DNA from 3 places in the Comamonas sp. MYb69 genome. Region 2 is predicted to be linked to each of the others. Evidence: riboswitches for the same ligand, from Rfam matches in the RefSeq annotation. Region 2 holds a riboswitch; each other region holds the start of a gene.
What was found. A riboswitch is a leader RNA that binds a small molecule or an ion and turns the genes downstream of it on or off. The one in region 2 is predicted to bind cobalamin.

Region 1: another riboswitch for cobalamin. It lies ahead of WH303_RS09370 (TonB-dependent receptor); the one in region 2 lies ahead of WH303_RS23275 (ABC transporter substrate-binding protein).
Region 3: another riboswitch for cobalamin. It lies ahead of WH303_RS19785 (TonB-dependent receptor domain-containing protein); the one in region 2 lies ahead of WH303_RS23275 (ABC transporter substrate-binding protein).

The regions. Positions count from the first base shown of each region.
Region 1 covers NZ_JBBGZG010000005.1:241,859-248,725, forward strand. Annotated here, with positions in the region: gene WH303_RS09360 (FecCD family ABC transporter permease) at 1-927, opposite strand, end outside; gene WH303_RS09365 (ABC transporter substrate-binding protein) at 924-2,015, opposite strand; gene WH303_RS09370 (TonB-dependent receptor) at 2,029-4,053, opposite strand; cobalamin riboswitch at 4,306-4,579, opposite strand; gene WH303_RS09375 (LysR substrate-binding domain-containing protein) at 4,676-5,620, opposite strand; gene WH303_RS09380 (MFS transporter) at 5,804-6,867, opposite strand, start outside.
Region 2 covers NZ_JBBGZG010000023.1:19,643-26,509, forward strand. Annotated here, with positions in the region: gene atpG (F0F1 ATP synthase subunit gamma) at 1-754, shown strand, start outside; gene atpD (F0F1 ATP synthase subunit beta) at 789-2,192, shown strand; gene WH303_RS23265 (F0F1 ATP synthase subunit epsilon) at 2,264-2,680, shown strand; gene WH303_RS23270 (GNAT family N-acetyltransferase) at 2,732-3,280, opposite strand; cobalamin riboswitch at 3,327-3,551, shown strand; gene WH303_RS23275 (ABC transporter substrate-binding protein) at 3,865-4,836, shown strand; gene WH303_RS23280 (FecCD family ABC transporter permease) at 4,861-5,931, shown strand; gene WH303_RS23285 (ABC transporter ATP-binding protein) at 5,928-6,731, shown strand; gene WH303_RS23290 (pseudoazurin) at 6,744-6,867, shown strand, end outside.
Region 3 covers NZ_JBBGZG010000016.1:32,458-39,324, reverse strand. Annotated here, with positions in the region: gene WH303_RS19795 (bifunctional adenosylcobinamide kinase/adenosylcobinamide-phosphate guanylyltransferase) at 1-328, opposite strand, end outside; gene WH303_RS19790 (cobyrinate a,c-diamide synthase) at 339-1,760, opposite strand; gene WH303_RS19785 (TonB-dependent receptor domain-containing protein) at 1,783-3,681, opposite strand; cobalamin riboswitch at 3,766-4,010, opposite strand; gene WH303_RS19780 (hypothetical protein) at 4,050-4,265, shown strand; gene WH303_RS19775 (cell division protein ZapA) at 4,265-4,684, shown strand; gene WH303_RS19770 (sulfite exporter TauE/SafE family protein) at 5,132-5,953, shown strand; gene hemN (oxygen-independent coproporphyrinogen III oxidase) at 5,970-6,867, opposite strand, start outside.

The DNA of each region.
Region 1 (6,867 bases), on a different contig from region 2:
GCGGCGGTGGTCACTGCCCACCAGCATGCGCGTGATATGGGGAATGACCAAGCCGACAAAGCCGATGGCACCGCTCACCGCCACCATGGTGCCCGTCAGCAAGGACACCACCACGAACAATTGCAGGCGCAGGCTGGCGGTGTTTAGCCCCAAGGTGGCAGCGCCCTCGTCGCCGATCAGCAAGGCGTTGAGCTGGCGGGCACAAAGCAAAAGCCACACCAAGCCCAGGCCCAGCACGGCAGCGGGCAGGCCCAGTGCGCTCCACTGGGTGGCGGCCAGGCTGCCCAGGGTCCAGGTCAACAGCGCATTGGCCAGCTCGCGCTGGCCAGCGGTCAAGGTGATCAGGCTGGTCAGCCCCATCAGCATGTAGCCAATGGCCACACCGCTCAGGATCAGCCGGGTCGCATGCAGGCGCCCCTGCTGCTGGGCCAGCGCATAGACCAGGGCCGTGGCCAGCAACGCGCCAATAAAGGCGCCTGCGGTGATCGCATAAATGCCGGCCATGGCCAGGCTGCCATAGGCCAGCACCGAGACGGCGCCCACTGATGCGCCAGAGGACACACCCAACATATAAGGATCGGCCAGCGGGTTGCGCACCATCGCCTGCATCACCACGCCGACTACGGCCAAGCCGGCGCCCACCAGCGCTGCCAGCAGCACCCGGGGCATGCGCACCATCCAGACAATCTGGTAATGCTGCTGGCTGATGCCGCCCTGCCCTGCATCGGCCTGCCAGCCGCCGCCCAGCAATTGCTGGCTGACGACGGACCACACCGTTGACGCGTGCAGCGATACCGAGCCCCAGGTGATGGCGGCCAGCGCGCTGGCCAGCAGCAGCGCCAAGAGCAGCATCAGGCACAGCGCCAAGGACCAGGGCGCGCGCCGCTGGCGTTCATGCAGGCCGTCGCAGCCCGGCGCATGGCTCACGGCTTGGGCTCCGCTGCAGGCAGCCAGGGGACGGGGTCCACGGTGATCAGGCGATCCGGGTGCAAGGCGGCCGCCAGGCGCTGCGCGACGTTCACATTGCGCGGCCCTGGCGTGGCTTCGGCATAGCTGATGACAAAAAAGCGCTGCTCGCGGATCGCAGACACCCCTGCCAGCTCTGGCTTGGCGCGCAGAAAATCGATCTTGCCCTGGGCGCTGGGCCGGCCGTAGTCGATGATGATGATCCACTCGGGGTCGCGGGTGATCACATCCTCCCAGTTGCCCTTGGGCCAGTTGCTGGCGATGTCGGCAAAGATATTGCTGCCGCCGGCCGCATCGATCATGGCCTGGGGCATGCCAAAGCCGCCCACCGTGGTGGGAATCTTCTCGCCACTGTCAAACACAAAGACGCGCGGGTGCTGGGTGTTGCCTTGCATCTGCGCAGCCAGCTGGTCGATTGAGGCCTGCAGCTTGGCGATCTGCGGCTGCGCCTGGGGCTCAATGTCAAAGATGCGCGCCACATTGCGCAGGTCCGCCAAGGTGTCGCCCAGCGCCACACGCTCGCGCTTTTGCACATGGATGCAGGACTCGGACAGCACATAGCTGGCCACGCCATGCTGGGCCAGCAGCTCGGGCGTGACCCCGCCCGGCCGAAAGCCATAGCTCCAGCCGCCAAAGACGAAGTCGGCGCGGGCCTCCAGCATGTTTTCCAGGTTCATGTCCTGCGACGACAGCTTGGGCACCTTGGCCAGCTGGGTCATCAGCTCGGGGCTGATTTCCTTGCGCGACGGTATGCCCGAGTAGCCGACCAGCCTGGGCCCCAGGCCCAGAAACAGGAACATCTCGGTGATGTTCACATCGTGCGTGATGGCGCGCTGGGGCACCCGGTCATAGCGCTGGGGCTGGCCGCAGACATCGATCACGAGAGGGGTGGCCCGCAGGCCTGGATCGGCCGCAGGCGCAGCAGCCACCGTGGCCGGTGCTGTGCCGCCGGTGGCGCCCTGCCCAGCGGGCTGGTCACAACCCAGCAGCGCGACGGCGGCCGCCGCCGCCAACGCATGCTGAAAGTACCTAAACGCGCGTGGTGTCATGCCTGGGCCTTGCTCAGAAACGCAGATGGGCCATCAGCTCAAAGCTGCGGCCGTTACCCATCAGCCATTGCGAGCCGTAGGACGATGCAGCATAGCGCTTGTTGGTCAGGTTACGGCCAACCAGGTTCAAGGTGGTGCTGCGGTTCAGGTTCCAGCCCAGTACCGCATCGGCCACCGTGTAGGCGGGCAGCTGCGCGGTATTGGCATTGCTGGTGTAGCGGCTGGCCACATGGCGCAGGCCCAGCGAGGCGCGCCAATCGCCCGTCTGGTAATGGGCCCAGGCATTGGCCGTGTAGCGCGGTACATTGGCGGGCTGGTTGCCAGCGCGGTCAATGGCCGTGGCGCCTTCGAGCAGCTCGTCGAACTGGGCATCCACATAGGCCAGGTTACCCTCGAAGCGCCAGGCCTTGGTGGCCCGCCAGCTGCCTGCCAGCTCGATCCCCTTGGACGACTGCTTGCCGCCCTGGATCGACAGCGCTGGCCGGTCCGGATCACGCGTGATGATGTCCTTCTTCTGGATATCGAAGACCGCCAGGGTCCATTCGCCCTGGCCATTGGGCAGCTGCTGCTTGATGCCCACTTCCACCTGGCGGCCTTTGCTCAATGTAAAGCCGGTTTGCGACTGGGTCAGCGACAGCAGGCTGTTGACTGGGTCATGGCCGGTGCTGACCTGGGCATAGATGCTGGTGTTCTGGTCCAGCTTGTGCGTGAGGCCCAGGCGCCAGGAGGTGCCGCCCAAGGTCTTGTCAAAGCGGGCCTGGCTCAGCAGGTCCATGCGGTCAAAGTCATACAGGTCACGGCGCAGGCCGGCCATCAGCAGCCACTGCTCGCCCAGCTTCCAGGCGTCTTCCAGGTAGAAGGCGTTTTGGCGGATGCGCGAGGTCATGCGCGGCTTGTAAGGGTCCGGGCTGTCCCAGTAGCCACTGGTGCCGCCAGTCAGCGGCACATCGGATTCACCGGTATAGGGCGAGCTGTTGAGGGCGGTGAACTTGGCCTGCGATACATCCCAGCCCATCGCAATCTCATGCTGGCCGGGCTTGAACACGGTGCCCAGGCGGTTGCCGCTTTGTTCCAGGTCGTGGCCGATCTCCAGGTAGTCGTAGCGGTGAACCATGCGCGTGCTGGCATCGTAGTCATAGCCTTCGATGTTCTTCCAGTGGCGGTCGGCCTTCATGTGGTAGGTCTCGTTGCGCAGCACCAGCGCCTCGCTGACGTTCCACTCGGCCTTCAATTTGTAGCGCTGGTCCTTGTAGTGGATGTCGCTGTCAAGAAAGTTGAAATTGCGGTCGCGCAGCGCCGCCACCGGCTTGCCATCGACCACCGGGGTGCCAAAGTAGCGCTCGGGCCGCTGGTCGCTGACATCGGCCGTCAGGTCCAGGCGCAGATCGCTGCTCGCCTGCCAGCGGATGGCGCTCATGATCTTCTTGCTGTCGCTGTTGCCCAGTTGGCGTTCGCCATCGCTGCGATCACCGTAGACATCCAGGCGGTAGCTCAGGCTGTCGCTCAGCGCGCCGGTGCTGCCCAGGCCTGCACGGGCGGTGCCGTGGGAGCCGGCGCCCAGCAAGACTTCGGACGAGGTAGTGCGGCTGGGTTCCTTGCGCACCGCGTTCACCGTGGCGCCCATGGTGCCGCTGCCGTACATCAGCGATGCGGGGCCGCGCAGCACATCAAAGCGCTCATAGCCCCAGCTGGAATTGGGATAGGCCACGGTGCCGGCTGCAACCCCCAGGCTCAGCCCGTCTTCGGCCACACCCACCGAGTTGACACCGGTAAAGCCCCGGCTGGAGAACGACAGCCCGCCATTGCCAGGGGTGCCATTGGCGCTCAGGCCCACGCTGCGGCCCACGGCATCGACCACCTCATAGTCGGCGCGCTCCTGGATCTGCACGGCCGAGACCGAGCTGACGCTGGCCGGCAGGTCCTGCAGCGGTACGGCCAGCTTGCTGGCCGAGGTGGAAGGCAGCTGGAGCGCATTGGGCTCGCTGCTCTTGTCGGTCACCACCACTTCGGGCAGTGAGGCATCTTGGGCATGGGCCACTGCGATGCCCAAGGCGGGCAGGCACAGAACACAGGAGCTGCCAACGAGGCGCAGGGAGGAAGAGAGCCGCTGGGCAGCCAGGAGCCGGTTTTTCGGAAAAGGAACTGCAGTCATTTGAACAAAAGGCGCTAACTGCCTGATGCGGGGGCTGCACTGCACGCGGTCACCCCCCAAGACGGGGTCGCGCGAAGAACCGCCGTCCACACCCCGCAGACAGTTGAGAGAGCACGTGCTGGCCAGAGGCACAGCGCGCACTGCGACTAGGAACAGGCCGGTCTCCGGGCTTACAGGCGGTGCAGCGCAGGCGCTGACCCGGTAGCCGGTCTTCCCAGGGTGCGGGCGTCTTGTTGCCTGGCAGGCGTGGACACTCTTTCAACCCCAGTGACTGGGCCCGCGTGGGAGCGGGCCGCATCGGCTACGTTTCCTGTCTACCGTTGCGGGGGCAGCCAAGGCTTGGGGGAGCGCACTCCCGACCTTGTTCCCGTTTCACTTGTGCAATACAAGCACCTGTAGATAGGCTTTTTTCAAAGCGCAGCCAGTGTACCAGCCGCAGGCCCGGGCAGCGCCTTTTCGTCCAGGCCGGTGTCAGCTGGGCGATACAGCGCATGCCCCAGTGGCTGTATCAGCCCTGCGGCAGCCGCGTCGCATAGCCGATAAAGTCAGTGCTGCGCAGCTGGCCCAGCAGCCACTGCCGAAAGCTCGCCTGGATCGGGCGCTCTCCCCCACCCCGGCGGGTGTAGAGGTGGAACTTGGGCGTTCTGTCCATCGGCAGCTGGCGCAGCAGCTCGGCCCCAAAGGGAGCCAGCAGCTTGCCGCTGTGGATATAGCTGAGCGCATCGACATAGGACAGCAGGCCCACGCCCTGCCCGCTGAGCACCGCTTGCAGCATCGCATCGTGCGTGTGCAGCAGCATGGGGCTGACATGCTTGCCGCCAGGATCCAGGCCCAGCATCGCATAAATGTCCTGCCACAGGCTGTTGTGCGTCAGCGGCGATATCAGCCGGTGGTGCGGCAAATCCTGCGCGCTCTCCACCGGGTGCTGGGCCAGCAGCTGGGGCGTGGCGACGATGACCTTGAGGTCTTCGAGCAGCGGCGTTTCATCGAGATGGTCCACACCGCCGTAGCCCCAGACAATGGCTGCGTCCAGATCACTGCTATCGAACGAAGGCAGCTCCACACCGATGGAGATGCGCAGGTCGAGCTCCGGGTAATCCTTGGTGAACGAGGGCAGCGAGCGGATCAGGTACTGGGTTGCAAAATACGGGCTGACCTGGATATGGAACTGCGCATCCTTGTGGTGGGAACGCACTGCTTCCAGCCCCTGGCTCAGCGCATCAAGCCCCTGCTCCACATAGTGGTACAAGGTCTGCGCCTCGGCGCTGGCCGCCAGGCCCCGCGCGCCGCGCTCGAACAGCTGCACATCCAGCGCACTCTCCAGTTGCTTGAGTTGCTGGCTGGCGGCCTGCGGCGTCAGGCACAGCTCATCGGCCGCCTTGCGGATGGAGCCATGGCGGTAGACGGACTCGAACACGCGCAGTGGCTGCAGGGGCGGTAGCTTGTATTTCATGGAGGGGCGCCGGGCAGGAGGGAGGAACGCCCGGGCTGCCGATGATTATAGGTCGCAGCCCGGCGGCCAGCGGGCCGGCACGCCAGCGTTCTTGCCCGCTGCGCCCTGCCCCGCTGATGCATAAAAAAAACGCATCCAGAAGGGATGCGTTCGGGCTGGCGCAGCGCTCAGCAGCGCATGGCCTTACTGCACCGGATCACCATGCATCGGCAGACCGGTGCGGTCCCGGCTGCTGACCAGCGCCACGAGGCCGATGATTGCCGCGCCGATCAGGTAGTAGGCGGGCACGACCGGGTTGCCGGTCTGGGCAATCAGCCAGGAGTTGATCATCGGCGCGGTGCCGGCAAACATCGCCACGGCCACGTTGTAGCTCAGCGCCATGCCCTTGAAGCGCACGCTGGTGTGGAACATCGAAGGAATGATCGAGTAGATGCTGCCCAGCAGCATGGCCAGACAGAAGTTCAGCATCATCAAGGACGAGATCTTGGCGGCGGTGCTGCCTTCGAGCAGCAGGTGAAAGCAAGGCACGGCCAGTACCGCAATCGCCAGGCTCGCAGCGATCATCATCGTCTTGCGGCTGAATTTGTCGGCCAGCAGGCCCATGATGGGGATCATCACCACCAAAAAGAGCTGCGGGCCCAGCGAGAGCTTGAGGCCGGTGGCCACATCGACATGCAGGGCGCTGACAAAGTAGGTCGGAATATAGGTGACGACGGTGAACAAGGTGACATTGGTCACGATGATGATGCCGGCCGACTGGAACAGCTCCTTCTTGTGCGTCGCGAACAGCACCTTCCAGCTCGCCTGGGCCAGTGCGTCATGCTGCTGCTTCATGGCCATGAAGGTGGGGGTCTCTTCCAGGTACTTGCGGATATAGAGGCCAATAGCGCCCAGCGGCAGCGCAATCAGAAACGGAATGCGCCAGGCCCAGTCCAGAATCTGGTCGGCGCTGAAAAACACCGTCAGGATGGCCGAGACCGAGGCGCCGAAGAAAAAGCCCGCCATGCAGCCTACCTCCACCCAGCTGGTGAGCAAGGTACGGTTGCGGTCGCGGCAGTACTCGGCCACAAAGATGGCCGCGCCACTGGCCTCGCCCCCGGCCGACAGCCCCTGCATCAGGCGCAGCACGATCAGCAGCAGCGGCGCGGCAATGCCGATGCTCGCATAGCCGGGCAGCACGCCGATCAAAAAGGTGGAGATCGCCATCATGATGATGGTGATGGTCAGCACCCGCTTTCTGCCGTACT
Region 2 (6,867 bases):
GGCAGCCCGTCCATACAGCGAGAAGATTCGCGCAATTGCAGCTCACCTGAGCCAGGCAAACCCCGAATATGTCCACCCCTTCATGGTGTCGAATGACGTCAAGAAGGTGGGCGTGATCGTGGTGACGACTGACAAGGGCCTGTGCGGCGGCATGAACACCAATGTGCTGCGTGCCGTGACGAACAAGCTCAAGGAACTGCAATCTGCGGGTGTCAGCACGGAGGCCGTGGCCATTGGCAGCAAGGGTCTGGGCTTTCTGACGCGCGTCGGTGTCAAGGTGGTGGCCAACGCTACCGCCCTGGGCGATACGCCGCATCTGGATGCGCTGATCGGCCCGGCCAAGGTTTTGCTCGACCAGTACGCTGAGGGCAAGCTGAGCGCGGTCTATTTGTGCTACACCAAGTTCATCAATACGATGAAGCAGGACTCGGTTGTGGAGCAGTTGCTGCCCCTGTCGCAAGAAGCGATCCAGGGCTCGGCACCGGCTGCATCCCACGGCTGGGACTATATCTACGAGCCCGATGCGCAAAGTGTGATCGACGAGCTGCTCGTGCGTTATGCGGAGTCGCTGATCTATTCGGCCGTTGCAGACAACATGGCTTCCGAGCAGTCTGCACGCATGGTGGCCATGAAGGCCGCTACCGACAACGCCGGCAACGTCATCAACGAGTTGAAGCTGATCTACAACAAGACGCGTCAGGCTGCGATTACGACCGAGTTGTCGGAAATCGTCGCAGGCGCCGCGGCTGTGTAATACAGCTCGACTGAAATCAATATTGGAGCAACAAATGGCTCAAGTACAAGGCAAGATTGTTCAATGTATCGGTGCGGTGGTGGACGTTGAGTTCCCCCATGGCAGCGTGCCTAACGTGTATGACGCACTGAAGCTCGAAGGCACCGCCCTGACGCTGGAAGTGCAGCAGCAGCTGGGCGACGGCGTGGTGCGTACCATTGCGCTGGGCTCGTCGGACGGTATCAAGCGTGGCCTGATGGTCACCAACACCGGCAAGGCGATCACCGTGCCCGTGGGCAAGGCAACCCTTGGCCGCATCATGGACGTGCTGGGTAACCCCATCGACGAACGCGGTCCTGTGGACCAGTCGTTGACCGCTTCCATCCACCGCAAGGCGCCCGCTTATGACGAGCTGGCCCCTGCACAGGAACTGCTGGAAACCGGCATCAAGGTGATTGACCTGGTGTGCCCGTTCGCCAAGGGCGGTAAGGTCGGTCTGTTCGGTGGTGCCGGTGTGGGCAAGACCGTGAACATGATGGAGCTCATCAACAACATCGCCAAGGCGCACAGCGGTCTGTCCGTGTTCGCCGGCGTGGGTGAGCGTACCCGTGAAGGTAACGACTTCTACCACGAAATGTCGGACGCCGGTGTGGTGAACCAGGAGTCGCTGAACGACTCGAAGGTTGCCATGGTGTACGGCCAGATGAACGAGCCACCAGGAAACCGTCTGCGCGTTGCGCTGACCGGCCTGACCATGGCTGAAGCGTTCCGTGACGAAGGCAAGGACGTGCTGTTCTTCGTGGACAACATCTACCGCTACACGCTGGCCGGTACCGAAGTGTCCGCACTGCTGGGCCGTATGCCTTCGGCTGTGGGCTACCAGCCTACGCTGGCCGAAGAAATGGGCCGTCTGCAAGAGCGTATCACCTCGACCAAGGTGGGTTCGATCACCTCGATCCAGGCCGTGTACGTGCCAGCGGACGATTACACCGATCCATCGCCAGCAACGACCTTCGCCCACTTGGACTCCACCGTGGCGCTGTCGCGTGACATCGCTTCGCTGGGTATCTACCCTGCGGTGGACCCACTGGCTTCGACCAGCCGCCAGCTGGACCCCCAAGTGGTGGGTGAAGAGCACTACTCGGTAGCCCGCCAAGTGCAGGGTACCCTGCAGCGCTACACCGAACTGCGCGACATCATTGCGATTCTGGGTATGGACGAACTGGCTCCCGAAGACAAGCTCGTCGTGGCCCGCGCTCGCAAGATCCAGCGTTTCCTGTCGCAGCCTTTCCACGTTGCTGAAGTGTTCACGGGCGCTCCAGGCAAGTACGTGCCGCTGTCGGAAACCATCCGCGGCTTCAAGATGATCGTCAACGGCGAGTGCGACCACCTGCCCGAGCAAGCCTTCTACATGGTTGGCACGATCGACGAAGCCATCGAGAAGGCGAAGAAGATCTAAGCTTTGCAGAACGGGCTGCCGCACGCAGCCCGGCTCGCAAACTAGTTTCTTTTTCACTCTGAGGATCAAAGATGAACACCTTCCACGTTGATGTGGTCAGTGCTGAAGAATCCATCTTCTCCGGCGAAGCCCGCTTTGTGGCTTTGCCTGGTGAAATGGGCGAACTCGGTATCTACGCCCGCCACACGCCGTTGATCACCCGCATCAAGCCGGGTTCGGTGCGCATTGAGAAGGCCGACGGCGGCGAAGAGTTCATCTTCGTGGCTGGTGGCATTCTCGAAGTGCAACCCGACTGCGTGACCGTGCTGTCCGACACCGCTGTGCGCGGCAAGGACCTGGACGAGCAAAAAGCGGTTGAAGCCAAGCAAAAGGCTGAAGAAGCCCTCAAGAACGCCAAGGGCGAGCTTGACCTGGCCAAGGCCCAATCCGAGCTGTCCGTCATGGCCGCCCAGATTGCCGCCCTGCAAAAATACCGCAAGAAGCGCTGATCCGCTGTTTGCGCAACTGCCACAGGAAAACCACCGCATGCGGTGGTTTTTTTACGCCCGTAGCGGATGGGTCGGAGTGGAGCCGGTCTGCAGCACCTGCTGCATATGAATGGTTTGCCACAGCGGGTCGGCATCCTGGTGCAGGCTGACAAAGCCCTGGCGCTGCCAGAAGGTTTGCGCGTCCGGCAAAAAAGGATGCGTGTGCAGGTAGAGCCGCTGCACACCCTGCTGCAGTGCCCGCTGCCGCAGCTGCGCGAACAGTGCGCCAGCCAGGCCTTGGCGGCGCCAGGCCGGATCCACATACAGGCGCACCACCTCGGCGGTGCCTGCGCTGGGCACGGCCAGGTGGGCAAAGCGCTCGTCATAGGGGCGGTAGGCAATGCTGCCGATGATGCGGTCGCCCTGCCAGGCCGCCAGCATGCAGCCGCCGGGCGATGCATAGACCGAGGCAAAGTCGCGCAGATCGGCCTGCGGCGTGCTGGTATCGACCCGATCGCCAAACATGGCCTGGCGCGCCGCCTGCAAAAAGGCCGCCACCGGCGCGAGATGCTGAACGCGGCGGATGCCGTATGCGCTGGGTGTAGTGGGTGGGTGGTTCATGGCCATCAAACGGCCTGCAGCTTAGCATGCAGGCCCTGTAAATCGGCTACAGTACAGCCACTTTGGTTTCGCAAGAACATGCGCACGGCAGGGTGCCGGGGCATGAGGGAATCCAGGGAGCGCGAGCCGGCAGCCAGCGCCCCAAACGGAACTGCCCCCGCAACTGTAGGCCGCGAGCAGGCCATCCATGCGCCACTGAACTGCGGTTCGGGAAGGCGATGGTCTGCGCAGACCGGCCAGTCAGGAGACCTGCCAAGGTCATGCATTCACAAGCCACTGGCAAGCCCCCGGTTTGCACAGAGAAACAGGCATGCCACCGGTTGTGCGCGCTGCAAGGCGAACGACGCAAACGCCGGTGCGGCAAACCCATTCATGGCGGATGTGCGTGTGTTTTGATCATGACCGGCGGGGTGTCCGGGCGGTGAGCAGCGTCTCGTCTGCGCAAGGCTGTCCTGGCTCCACCGGGCAGCAGCCCGCACCGGATCGGCTCGCACGGCCCGCATGCCCAGCCTCTACCTGGAGAGACGATTCCGATGCCTGTTCGCCGTTTTGCTCTGCCTGCCCTGTTGGCTGCCTGTGTATTCATGCCGCTGTCCGCCTGGGCCGCCCCTTATCCGATGCAGCTGCACAACTGCGGCTACGAGGTCTCTCTCAAGCAGGCGCCCGCGTCGGTCGTCACCATCGGCCAGGCCGGCACCGAGATGCTGTATGCGCTGGGTCTGGGCGACAAGCTGGTGGGCACCTCGCTGTGGTTCAACGCCGTGCTGCCCCAGTTCAAGGCCATCAATGACAAGGTGCCACGCCTGGCGGACAACGACCCGAGCTTTGAGTCGGTGATCGGCAAACGCCCGGCGCTGGTGGTGTCGCAGTTCGAGTGGATGGTCGGCAAGGACGGCGTCGTGGGCACGCGCGAGCAGTTCCATGACCTGGGCATTGCCACCTATGCGATGCCCTCCGACTGCGAAGGCAAGAACAACCTCAAGGGCGCCGATGGCACCCGCACCGCGGCCTACGATGTGCAGGCGCTCTACAAGAGCATCACCCAACTGGCGCAGCTGTTTGATGTGCAGCCCCAGGGTGAGCGCCTGGTCAAGGACCTGCGCGAGCGCCAGGCCAAGGCGGTCGCCAAGGTCCAGGCCGCGCAGCAGCCCCATCTGACGGCTGCGCTGTGGTTCTCCAGCGCCGATCTGGCCATCGACCCCTACATGGCGGGCAAGAACGGGGTTGCCGGCTACATGCTGCAGACCTTGGGCCTGCGCAATATCGTCGACTCGTCCGAAGAGTGGCCCACCGTGGGTTGGGAAACCATTGCCAAGGCCAATCCATCGATCCTGGTGATCGCCCGCATGGACCGCCGCCGCTTCCCTGCGGACGACTACCAAAAGAAGCTGGAGTTCTTGAAGAAGGACCCGGTCACCCAGCACATGGATGCGGTCAAGAACAACCGCATCGTCATTGTCGATGCCGATGCGCTGCAAGGCTCGATCCGCCTGGTCGATGGCATGGAGCAGATCAGCGATGCGGTACGCAAGCTCGGCCCGGCGGCCGCGCGTTGATCAGCCGCTGATGCAAGGCCTTGCATGATGGTGGCAACGGCATCAGCGCGCCCATCGGCGCTGCGCAGGCCGCTGCATGGGGCCGCCTGGTGCCTGGGCGCGGCACTGGCGCTGCTGCTGAGCGTGGCGCTGGGCATCGCCGTTGGCGAGACGGCGCTGTCGCCCAGCCTGGTGCTGCAGGTGCTGGCCAACAAGCTGGCCGGTGCCAGCTATGCCATCGATCCCATCAGCCAGGGCATTGTCTGGAACTACCGCTTGCCCCGGGCGCTGGTGGCGGCCAGCTGCGGCGCGGGCCTGGCGGTCTCGGGCGTCATTTTGCAATCGCTGCTGCGCAATGCGCTGGCCGAGCCCTATTTGCTCGGCATCTCGGCCGGGGCCTCCACCGGCGCAGTGCTGGTGACCGTCGTCGGCATCGGTGCGGGCGCCATATCGATGACCGTGGGCGCCTTTTTTGGCGCGCTCTGCGCGTTTGCGCTGGTCGCCATGCTGGCCCACGCCGCCGGCAGTGGTGGGCTGCGCAACAGCGGCCAGATTGTGCTGGCCGGCATTGCCGGCTCGCAGCTGTTCAATGCGCTGACCTCGCTGATCATCACCAAGTCGGGTAGTGCCGAGCAGGCCCGGGGCATCATGTTCTGGCTGCTGGGTAGCCTGAGCGGCGTGCGCTGGCCCGATACCGTGCTGACGGCCTGCATCGCGATCACCGGCCTGCTGCTGTGCCTGCTGCATACGCGCGCGCTCGATGCCTTCAGCTTTGGCAGCGAATCGGCGGCCGCGCTGGGCGTGCCGGTGCGCCGCGTGCAACTGGTGCTGCTGCTGGCCGCTGCGCTGATGACGGCCGTCATGGTTTCCATCGTCGGCGCGATCGGCTTTGTCGGCCTGGTCATTCCGCATGCGGCGCGCATGCTGGTCGGCGTCAGCCACGGCCGCCTGGTGCCTGCCAGCGCGATGATGGGCGCGGTGTTTCTGATCGCCGCCGATGTGCTCTCGCGCACCCTGATCCGGGGCCAGGTGCTGCCGATTGGCGTGATCACCGCCCTGGTCGGCGCGCCGGTGTTTGCCTGCATTCTGCTCAAAAGCCAGCGGAGGCGCGGATGACGGCGGAACCGGTAACCGCTGCGGATCAGCCGGTGTTGCAGGCCTGCGCGCTGGGCCTGCGCCTGCAAGGCCGGCCGGTTGTCGAGCAGGTCAGCTTGCCGGTGCAGCGCCAGGAGATGCTGGGCTTGATTGGCCCCAATGGCTCGGGCAAATCCAGCCTGCTGCGCTTGCTCGCCGGTGTGATCCGGCCCAACGAGGGCCAGGTGCTGCTGCAGGGCCAGCCGCTGCACAAGATGGGGCGCCGCGCCATTGCGCGCGAGCTGGCCCTGGTGGCGCAGATGGCCGAGACGCAGGATGCCATCAGCGTTGAAGACGCGGTGGCGCTGGGGCGCACGCCCTGGCTCTCGGCGCTGCAGCCTTTTGCCGCGCAGGACTGGGAGGCCGTGCAGCAGGCCCTGGATGCCGTGGGCATGGCGGACCGCCGCCACAGCGCCTGGCACAGCCTCTCGGGTGGCGAGCGCCAGCGTGTGCACATCGCACGCGCGCTGGCGCAGCAGCCCGGTGTGCTGCTGCTCGATGAGCCCTGCAACCACCTCGATATCCACCAGCAGCTGTCGCTGATGGCCTTGATCCGCAGCCTGCCCGTCACCAAGGTCGTGGCCCTGCATGACCTGAACCAGGCGCTGGCCTGCGACCGGCTGGCCGTCATGCAGCAAGGCCGGCTCGTCGCACTGGGCCGGCCCGAGCAGGTGCTTGATGCCGCGCTGCTGGCGCAAGTTTTTCGCGTCGAGGCCAGCGCGCTGGTCGACCCCTGGGACGGCAGCCGCGTGCTGCGTTTTCGTCCGCTTTCTTCTTCCTGACTGTGAGCCGATATGCCCACCCTGAACCACCGAACCTGGCTACCTGTTGTGTTGAGCGCCTTGCTGTGCAGCCAGGCGGGTGCCGAGACTTTTGAAGTCAAGATGCGCAACCGCAGTGCCACCGGTCCGATGACCT
Region 3 (6,867 bases), on a different contig from region 2:
TGGTGAGCCACAGGGTCAGGCAGTCGACCACCAGCAGGTGTTCGGGCCGGCTGCTCGCCAGCAGCTGCTGGGCCACGTCGCGCGGCGCCTCCACGGTGGCCAGTTGCGGCACGCGGGCGCGGCGGTCTCGCTGGTGGCGCGCAATGCGCTCGTGCATCTCGGCGTCATACGCGGTGCCGGTGGCGACCAGGCTGGCGCTGCGACCGGCACCGGCCTGCAGCCAGGCACGCGCCAGCAGCTCGGCCTGGCGCGATTTGCCCGATTTCTGCCCGCCCAGCAGCAGCAATTTCAGCGGCGCTCCATCAACGTGGAAAAGAGAGTCATCCATGCCGCGCATCTTAGGCGTTCAGTGCCTCGGTATGCCAGGCCTGCGGATCGACCACGGGCATGTCCACCCCCAGCAAAGCGGCCACCGCCTGCGGGCACGAGGGAAACCAGGCATGGAAATAGCTCGCATGGATGCTGCCCTGCTGGTAGACGGCTTCGCCCTTGCCGCTCTCGGCCGCCTGGCCCGGGCGGCTGCTGCGCGCTACTTCCAGGGCCTCGCTCTGCAGCTTGGAATAGTGAAAGGTATGGCCGCGCAGCATGCCCCAGGGCGTCAGCAGCTGCTGCATGCCCAGGCCCGCCAGGCGCTGCTGCATCACGGCCTGCGCTGGCAGCAAGCCCCACAGGCTGTGCCAGCGGCTGTCCAGATCGGTCAGGCCCTCGGCCAGCGCCACCATGCCTCCGCATTCGGCCCAGACGGGCTTGCGCTCTTCCAGGTGCGCCTGCAGATCCAGCTGCAGGCCGGCATTGGCCTTGAGCGCGGGCAGGTGCAGCTCCGGGTAGCCGCCCGGCAGCCACAGCGCATCGCAGGCGGGCAGGCGGTCGCCGGCAATCGGCGAGAAAAAGGCCAGCTCGGCGCCCATGGCCTGCAGGCATTCCAGATTGGCGGTGTAGATAAAGCTAAAGGCGGCATCGCGGGCGACGGCAATGCGGCGCCCGGCCAGCCAGGCGGCCACCGGGGCGGCGGCAGCAGGCGCGGTAAAGGCCACCGTCCAGCGCTGCTGCCATTCCTGCCAAGTCAGTTGGCCCAGCGGCGTTTGCGCCAGCACATCGGCGGCGGCATCCAGGCGCTCGGCAGCGTCGTGCAGCTCATGGGCAGCCACCAGGCCCAGATGGCGTTCGGGCAGCAGGTTGGCGCGCGGTTTCGCAGCATCGAGGCTCACCTGGTTCATCGCGCCCAGCCACAGGGCCGGGTCGCGCAGGCCGCTGCGCAGCATCTCACCATGGTGGGCGGTGGCCACGCGGTTGGCCAGCACGCCGGCCAGCTGCAGGCCCGGGTCATAGTGCTGCAGGCCATGGGCAATGGCGCCAAAGGTGGCGGCCATGGCCGATGCATCCACCACCACCACAGCGGAGATACCCAGCGACTTGGCCAGCTCGGCCGCGCTGTTGGCACCGTCGAACAGGCCCATCACGCCTTCGATCAGCAGCACATCGTTGCTTTGTGCGGCCTGGAACAGGCGTGCGCGCACATCGGCTTCGCCGTTCATCCAGCGGTCCAGCGCATGCACCGGCTGGCCGCTGGCCAGGCGCAGCCACTGCGGATCGAGAAAATCCGGGCCGCATTTGAACACCTGCACCCGCCGGCCCTGGCGGGCATGCAGGCGCGCCAAGGCTGCTGTCACCGTGGTCTTGCCCTGACCCGATGCGGGCGCCGCAATCAGCAGTGCCACGCAAGGCGCTATTGGGCGGTCCTGAACCGTCGTCTCTGTCATGGCTGGCTTATCCCCTCTGCGCTCAGCGCGGCATCCACTTCACACCCACATACACGCTGCGCCCTTCGGTGGCATAGGTGCGTGCGGTCTGGTAGCGCTTGTCCGCCAGGTTGTTGATCCGGGCGATCAGGTTCACATCCTTGACGATCTCGGTCTGCGCCGACAGGTTGAACAAGGTGTAGCCGCCCAGCACGTTGGTGTTGGCGGCATTGTCAAAGCGCTTGGCGCTGGTCTGCAGGTCGGCAGCCCAGGTCCAACCGGCGGCACGGGTCTCGGCGCCCAGGGTGGCATAGCGCTTGGCGCGGCGCGCCAGCAGCTTGTCGTTTTCGGTATCGCGCGGGTTCTGGAAGTCGACCGAGCCGTGCAGGTTGAAGGCGCCCAGCTTGGTCGTGGCCGCCAGGGTAATGCCTTCCAGGCGTGCCTTGCCCACATTGGCATAGCAGCCAAATTCGCTGTCGCAGCTGCCGGGCGACGAGAAGTTGATCAGGTTGGTGACCCGGTTGCGGTAGGCCGTGGCCGAGAAGCTATCGGCACCCTGCGCCCAGCGCAGGCCCAGCTCGGCATTGCGGCTTTTCTCGGGCTGCAAGGATGCGTCGCCGTATTCGCTAAAGCGCTGGTAGAGCGTGGGCGCGCGGAAGGCCGTGCCCACGGTCGCGGTGGCGCGCCAGTTGGTTGCAAAGGCGTAGCCATAGGCGGCGCTGCCGGTGGTCTTGCCGCCAAACTCGCTGTCGTCATCCCGGCGCAGGTTCAGCTGCACGGTGTGCGGGCCGGTGTTCAGGCCATAGCCCAGCGCCAGCGCATTCTGGTGGCGGTCGCGGTCAATGCCGCCATTGGTCAGTGCGTCGTCACGCCGCTCCAGCGCGGCCGTCAAGGTGTGGACGCCCAGGCGCCAGGTATTTTGGAACAGGTAGTTGTGCAGGCGCGTGTCCGTCTGGTAGGGCGAGGGCCGGGTCTCGTAATAGTCGCGCGACTGGCTGAACTGCAGCTTGGTGCTGTAGTGCTCGGTCCACTGCGCCTGCCAGTTCAGGCCCAGCGCATACATCTTGTTGAGGCTGCGGTCGTCCTCGGTCAGGCTGCTGTCATAGCCCGAGTTCACATCGCTGGCCAGCAAGGTGGCTTCGAGCCGGTGCTGGCGGTTGATCTGGTAGCCCAGGCGGCCGCTGACGGCATTGCTGCGGTAGTCGTCCTTGTCCGGGTTGGCAGTGGCCACGGTGCGGGCGTTGAAGCCATCGGTCTGCGAGCGGTTCAGGCCCAGCGCGTAATCCCAGCCCTCGGCACTGCCGGAGATGCCGGCCTCGGCCGTGAACGTGCCCCGGTTGCCAAAGCCCAGGCCCACATAGGGCTGGGGCACGCCCTCACCTTTCTTGGTGAAGATCTGCACCACGCCGCCCATTGCGTCCGAGCCGTAGACGGCAGCGGCCGGGCCACGCAGCACTTCGATGCGGTCGATCAGCGCCAGCGGAATCGACTGCCAGGAGGCGCCGCCGGTCGATTGCGAATCCATGCGCACGCCGTCGACATAGACGGCGGTAAAGCGTGAATCGGCGCCGCGCATGAACACGCTGGTCGTCGTGCCCGGCCCGCCGTTGCGAGAAATCTGGATGCCCGGCACGCGCGCGAGCACATCGGCCACGCTGCCCGGGCCCTGGCGCTCGATGGTCTGCGCATCGATGATGGACATATCGGCCACCAGGTCGGACAGCGGCTGCTCGATGCGGTTGGCGGTCACCACCATCTCTTGCAGGTTCTTACCCTCTGTTTCCTGGGCGGCTGGAGCCTGCTGCGCCTGAGCTTGCAGCGCCAACAGGGGCAACGCCGATGCGATGGCCAAGGCAAAAAAACGGGGGGTATGGAGGGTGCCCGAGCGGGGCGCAAGCGCGGGACGCGCGCAGCGGCGTGTCGAAAAAGCAGAGGAAAACATGCACTGAGTTGGTGATGAACCACCCCGCGCCAGCCTCCCCGCCGGCAATGGGGAACACGGAAGCCGCGGCAAGGCCTCAGCCGCGCGCCTCCACTATTGTTGGCCGGTATCCGGGCTGGCGATGACACAGCACACGCCTTCCCAAACACTTGTTCAAGGTATTCAGTGGCATAGTGGTGGCTGTGGATGGCGCAAAAGCCAACCATCGCTTACCGTTGCGGGGGCAGCGCAGGTTGCGTAAGGCTTGTAGGGCACAAGCAGCGCTCCTGCTTCCCGTTGAACTGCCCCCATGTGAACCACTGGGGCGAGCACCAACGGGTACAATTTTAGCGTTAAACCCATTGCGCACTTAAGAAGACTGTCTCTCTATGGCCACTACGCCTTCTATGGATCTGATGCTTGAGCGGGTGGAGGCACTGCTGAGCCGTCATGAGGCTTTGCAACGCGCCCACGCCCAATTGCAAGAGCAAGTCACCACCCTGACCCAGGAGCGCGACTCCCTCCAATCGCGCCTGACAGCGGCCCGCGCCCGCGTGGATGCACTGATCGAACGCCTGCCCAAGACCTTTGACCAGGACGAATGATGAAACAGCTGGAAGTACACATCATGCAGCAAAGCTATATGCTGGGCTGCCCCGAAGGCCAGGAAGCACGTCTGCTGGCCGCCGTCAAGCATGTCGATGAGGCCATGAGCGGTATCCGCGACGCGGGCAAGATCCGTGGCCGCGAGCGCATCGCCGTGCTGGCGGCCCTCAATGTCGCCTTTGATCTGCTGGATTTACAGGTGCAAAACAGCCAGCTCAGCCAGACCGCCGACGCGCTGCAGGCGCAAGCCGCGGCCCAGTCTGCCGCGATGGCCGAGGCCCAGGCCCAGCCCGCCACCGGTGACCAGGCCAGCCTGGACTGGGACGAGCCCCGCCTGCAGTCGGTGATGCAGCGGCTGGACGCGGCGCTGGCGCCCGCCCCTGCCAAGGCCGCCGAAACCCTGGACACCAGCGCCTGAGGCTGGGCGGCAAGCAGGCGCCAACACCAGATTGCGGCGCCATGCAATGCCTCCTGCCAAAATATCAGCTTGGCGCTTTCTCAATCTAGCTAGCCAGCTATCTTTTTTGACCAATCCAGGCACATTGACATGCAGTTTTGGTGGGTGCAGCAGGCGCGAGCGATTACAATGGAGGCGTTCGCAGCCCTGCTGGACTTTATAGTTCCTTGAACCAATGCTCTACGAGCACGGGCTTGGTACATCACCTATTGAGCGTGATCGTCTCGCGTCAGATGAACCCAACGATAGGTTGCCCTTGCCCACCTGAACCCCCGGTTCAGGATGACGGTCCAGTGGATCCGCTGCGAACACCTGATTTTTTCGGGCAGGCTGCCCAACCTGTCTTCTCCTCTCCGCGACAGCGGGGTTTCAGGCCACCTGTTTCAGGTGGCCTTTTTACTGCGCGCCATGACTGATCCTCTTGTTTTGCTGCCGCTGTCGTTTCTGGACCTGATCGGCGGATTTCTGGCGGGCCTGCTGGGCATTGGCGGCGGCATGGTGCTGGTGCCCTTCATCACCTACATCCTGGGCAGCCAGGGGGTGGCGCCCGAGCTGGCGATCAAGATGGCGATTGCCACCTCGATGGCGACCATCGTCTTCACCTCGATGTCCAGCGTGCGCGCCCACCACCAGCATGGCGCCGTGCGCTGGGACCTTGTCAAACGCCTGGCCCCCGGCATTGTGCTGGGCGGCCTGCTGGCCAGCCTGGGCATTTTTGCGGTGCTCAAGGGCAGTTACCTGGGTTTGTTTTTTGGCCTGTTCATTGGTTACTCGGCACTGCGCATGTTCCGCAAGCCCAACAGCAAGGCCATGCGCGCCATGCCGGGCACGGCCGGCCAGGTGGCCGCTGGCGGCGTGATCGGCTGCCTCTCGGGCCTGGTGGGCGCCGGTGGCGCCTTTATCAGCGTGCCTTTTATGACCTGGTGCAGCGTGCCGATGCACAACGCGGTCGCCACCAGCTCGGCGCTGGGTTTTCCAATTGCGGTCACCAATGTCATCGGCTTCATGGTGGCCGGCCTGCACCTGCAGGGGCTGCCGCCGCATTCGCTGGGCTATATCTGGCTGCCCGGCCTGGCCGCCATTGCCACCTGCAGCGTGCTGACGGCGCCGCTGGGCGCCCGTGCCGCGCACCGCCTGCCGGTGGGCCAGCTCAAGAAGATCTTTGGCGGCATCTTGCTGTGTCTGGCCGCGTACATGCTCTACAAGAGCCTGGCGGCCTGGCAGGGCTGAGACCTGCCACAGCGGGCTAGATAATCCGCGAGAAGCGCGCCCGGTTGCGGTCGGCCTGCAGGTTCTTGTCGAACACCATGGCCACGCCGCGCACAAAGTACCAGCCCAGCTCGGTCACATTGATCGCCTCGTCGCTCAGCTGCACCAGGCCCTGGTCCTGCAGCTCGCGCAGCTGGGCCAGCTCGGCGGCAAAGTACTGGGCAAAATCAATCAGCCAGGCCTGCTCCAGCGACTCAATCGCCAGACTCCCCTGGCACATCAGGCCCATGATCACCGCGCGGCGCAGCAGGTCATCGCGCGTCAATGCCAGGCCCCGCACCACGGGGATCTGACCCTGGTCGATCAGGTCGTAGTACTCCTCCAGGGTCTTGGCATTTTGGCTGTAGGTCGCGCCAATGCGGCCGATGGCCGACACGCCCAGCGCCAGCAGATCGCAATCGGGCTGGGTGCTGTAGCCCTGAAAGTTGCGGTGCAGGCGCCCTTGGCGCTTGGCCACCGCCAAGGCATCGTCGGGCAAGGCGAAATGGTCCATGCCCACATACACATAACCGGCGCCTTCCAGCGCGGCCAGGGCCTGGGCCAGCATGGCGAGCTTGTCGGCCGGGCTGGGCAGGTCCTGCGCCTGGATGCGGCGCTGGGGCTTGAAGCGCTCGGGCAGGTGCGCATAGGCATAGAGCGCAATGCGGTCGGGCCGCAGCGCATTGACCTGCTCCATCGTGCGCACAAAGCTGGCCGGGCTTTGTTGGGGCAAACCATAGATCAGATCGATATTGATAGATTCAAAGCCGATCTCACGCGCCTGCTCGACCAAGGCAAACACCTGGTCAGCGGGCTGCTCACGGTGCACAGCCTTTTGCACCAGTGGGTCAAAATCCTGCACGCCAAAGCTCAGCCGGTTAAAGCCCAGCTGGTAG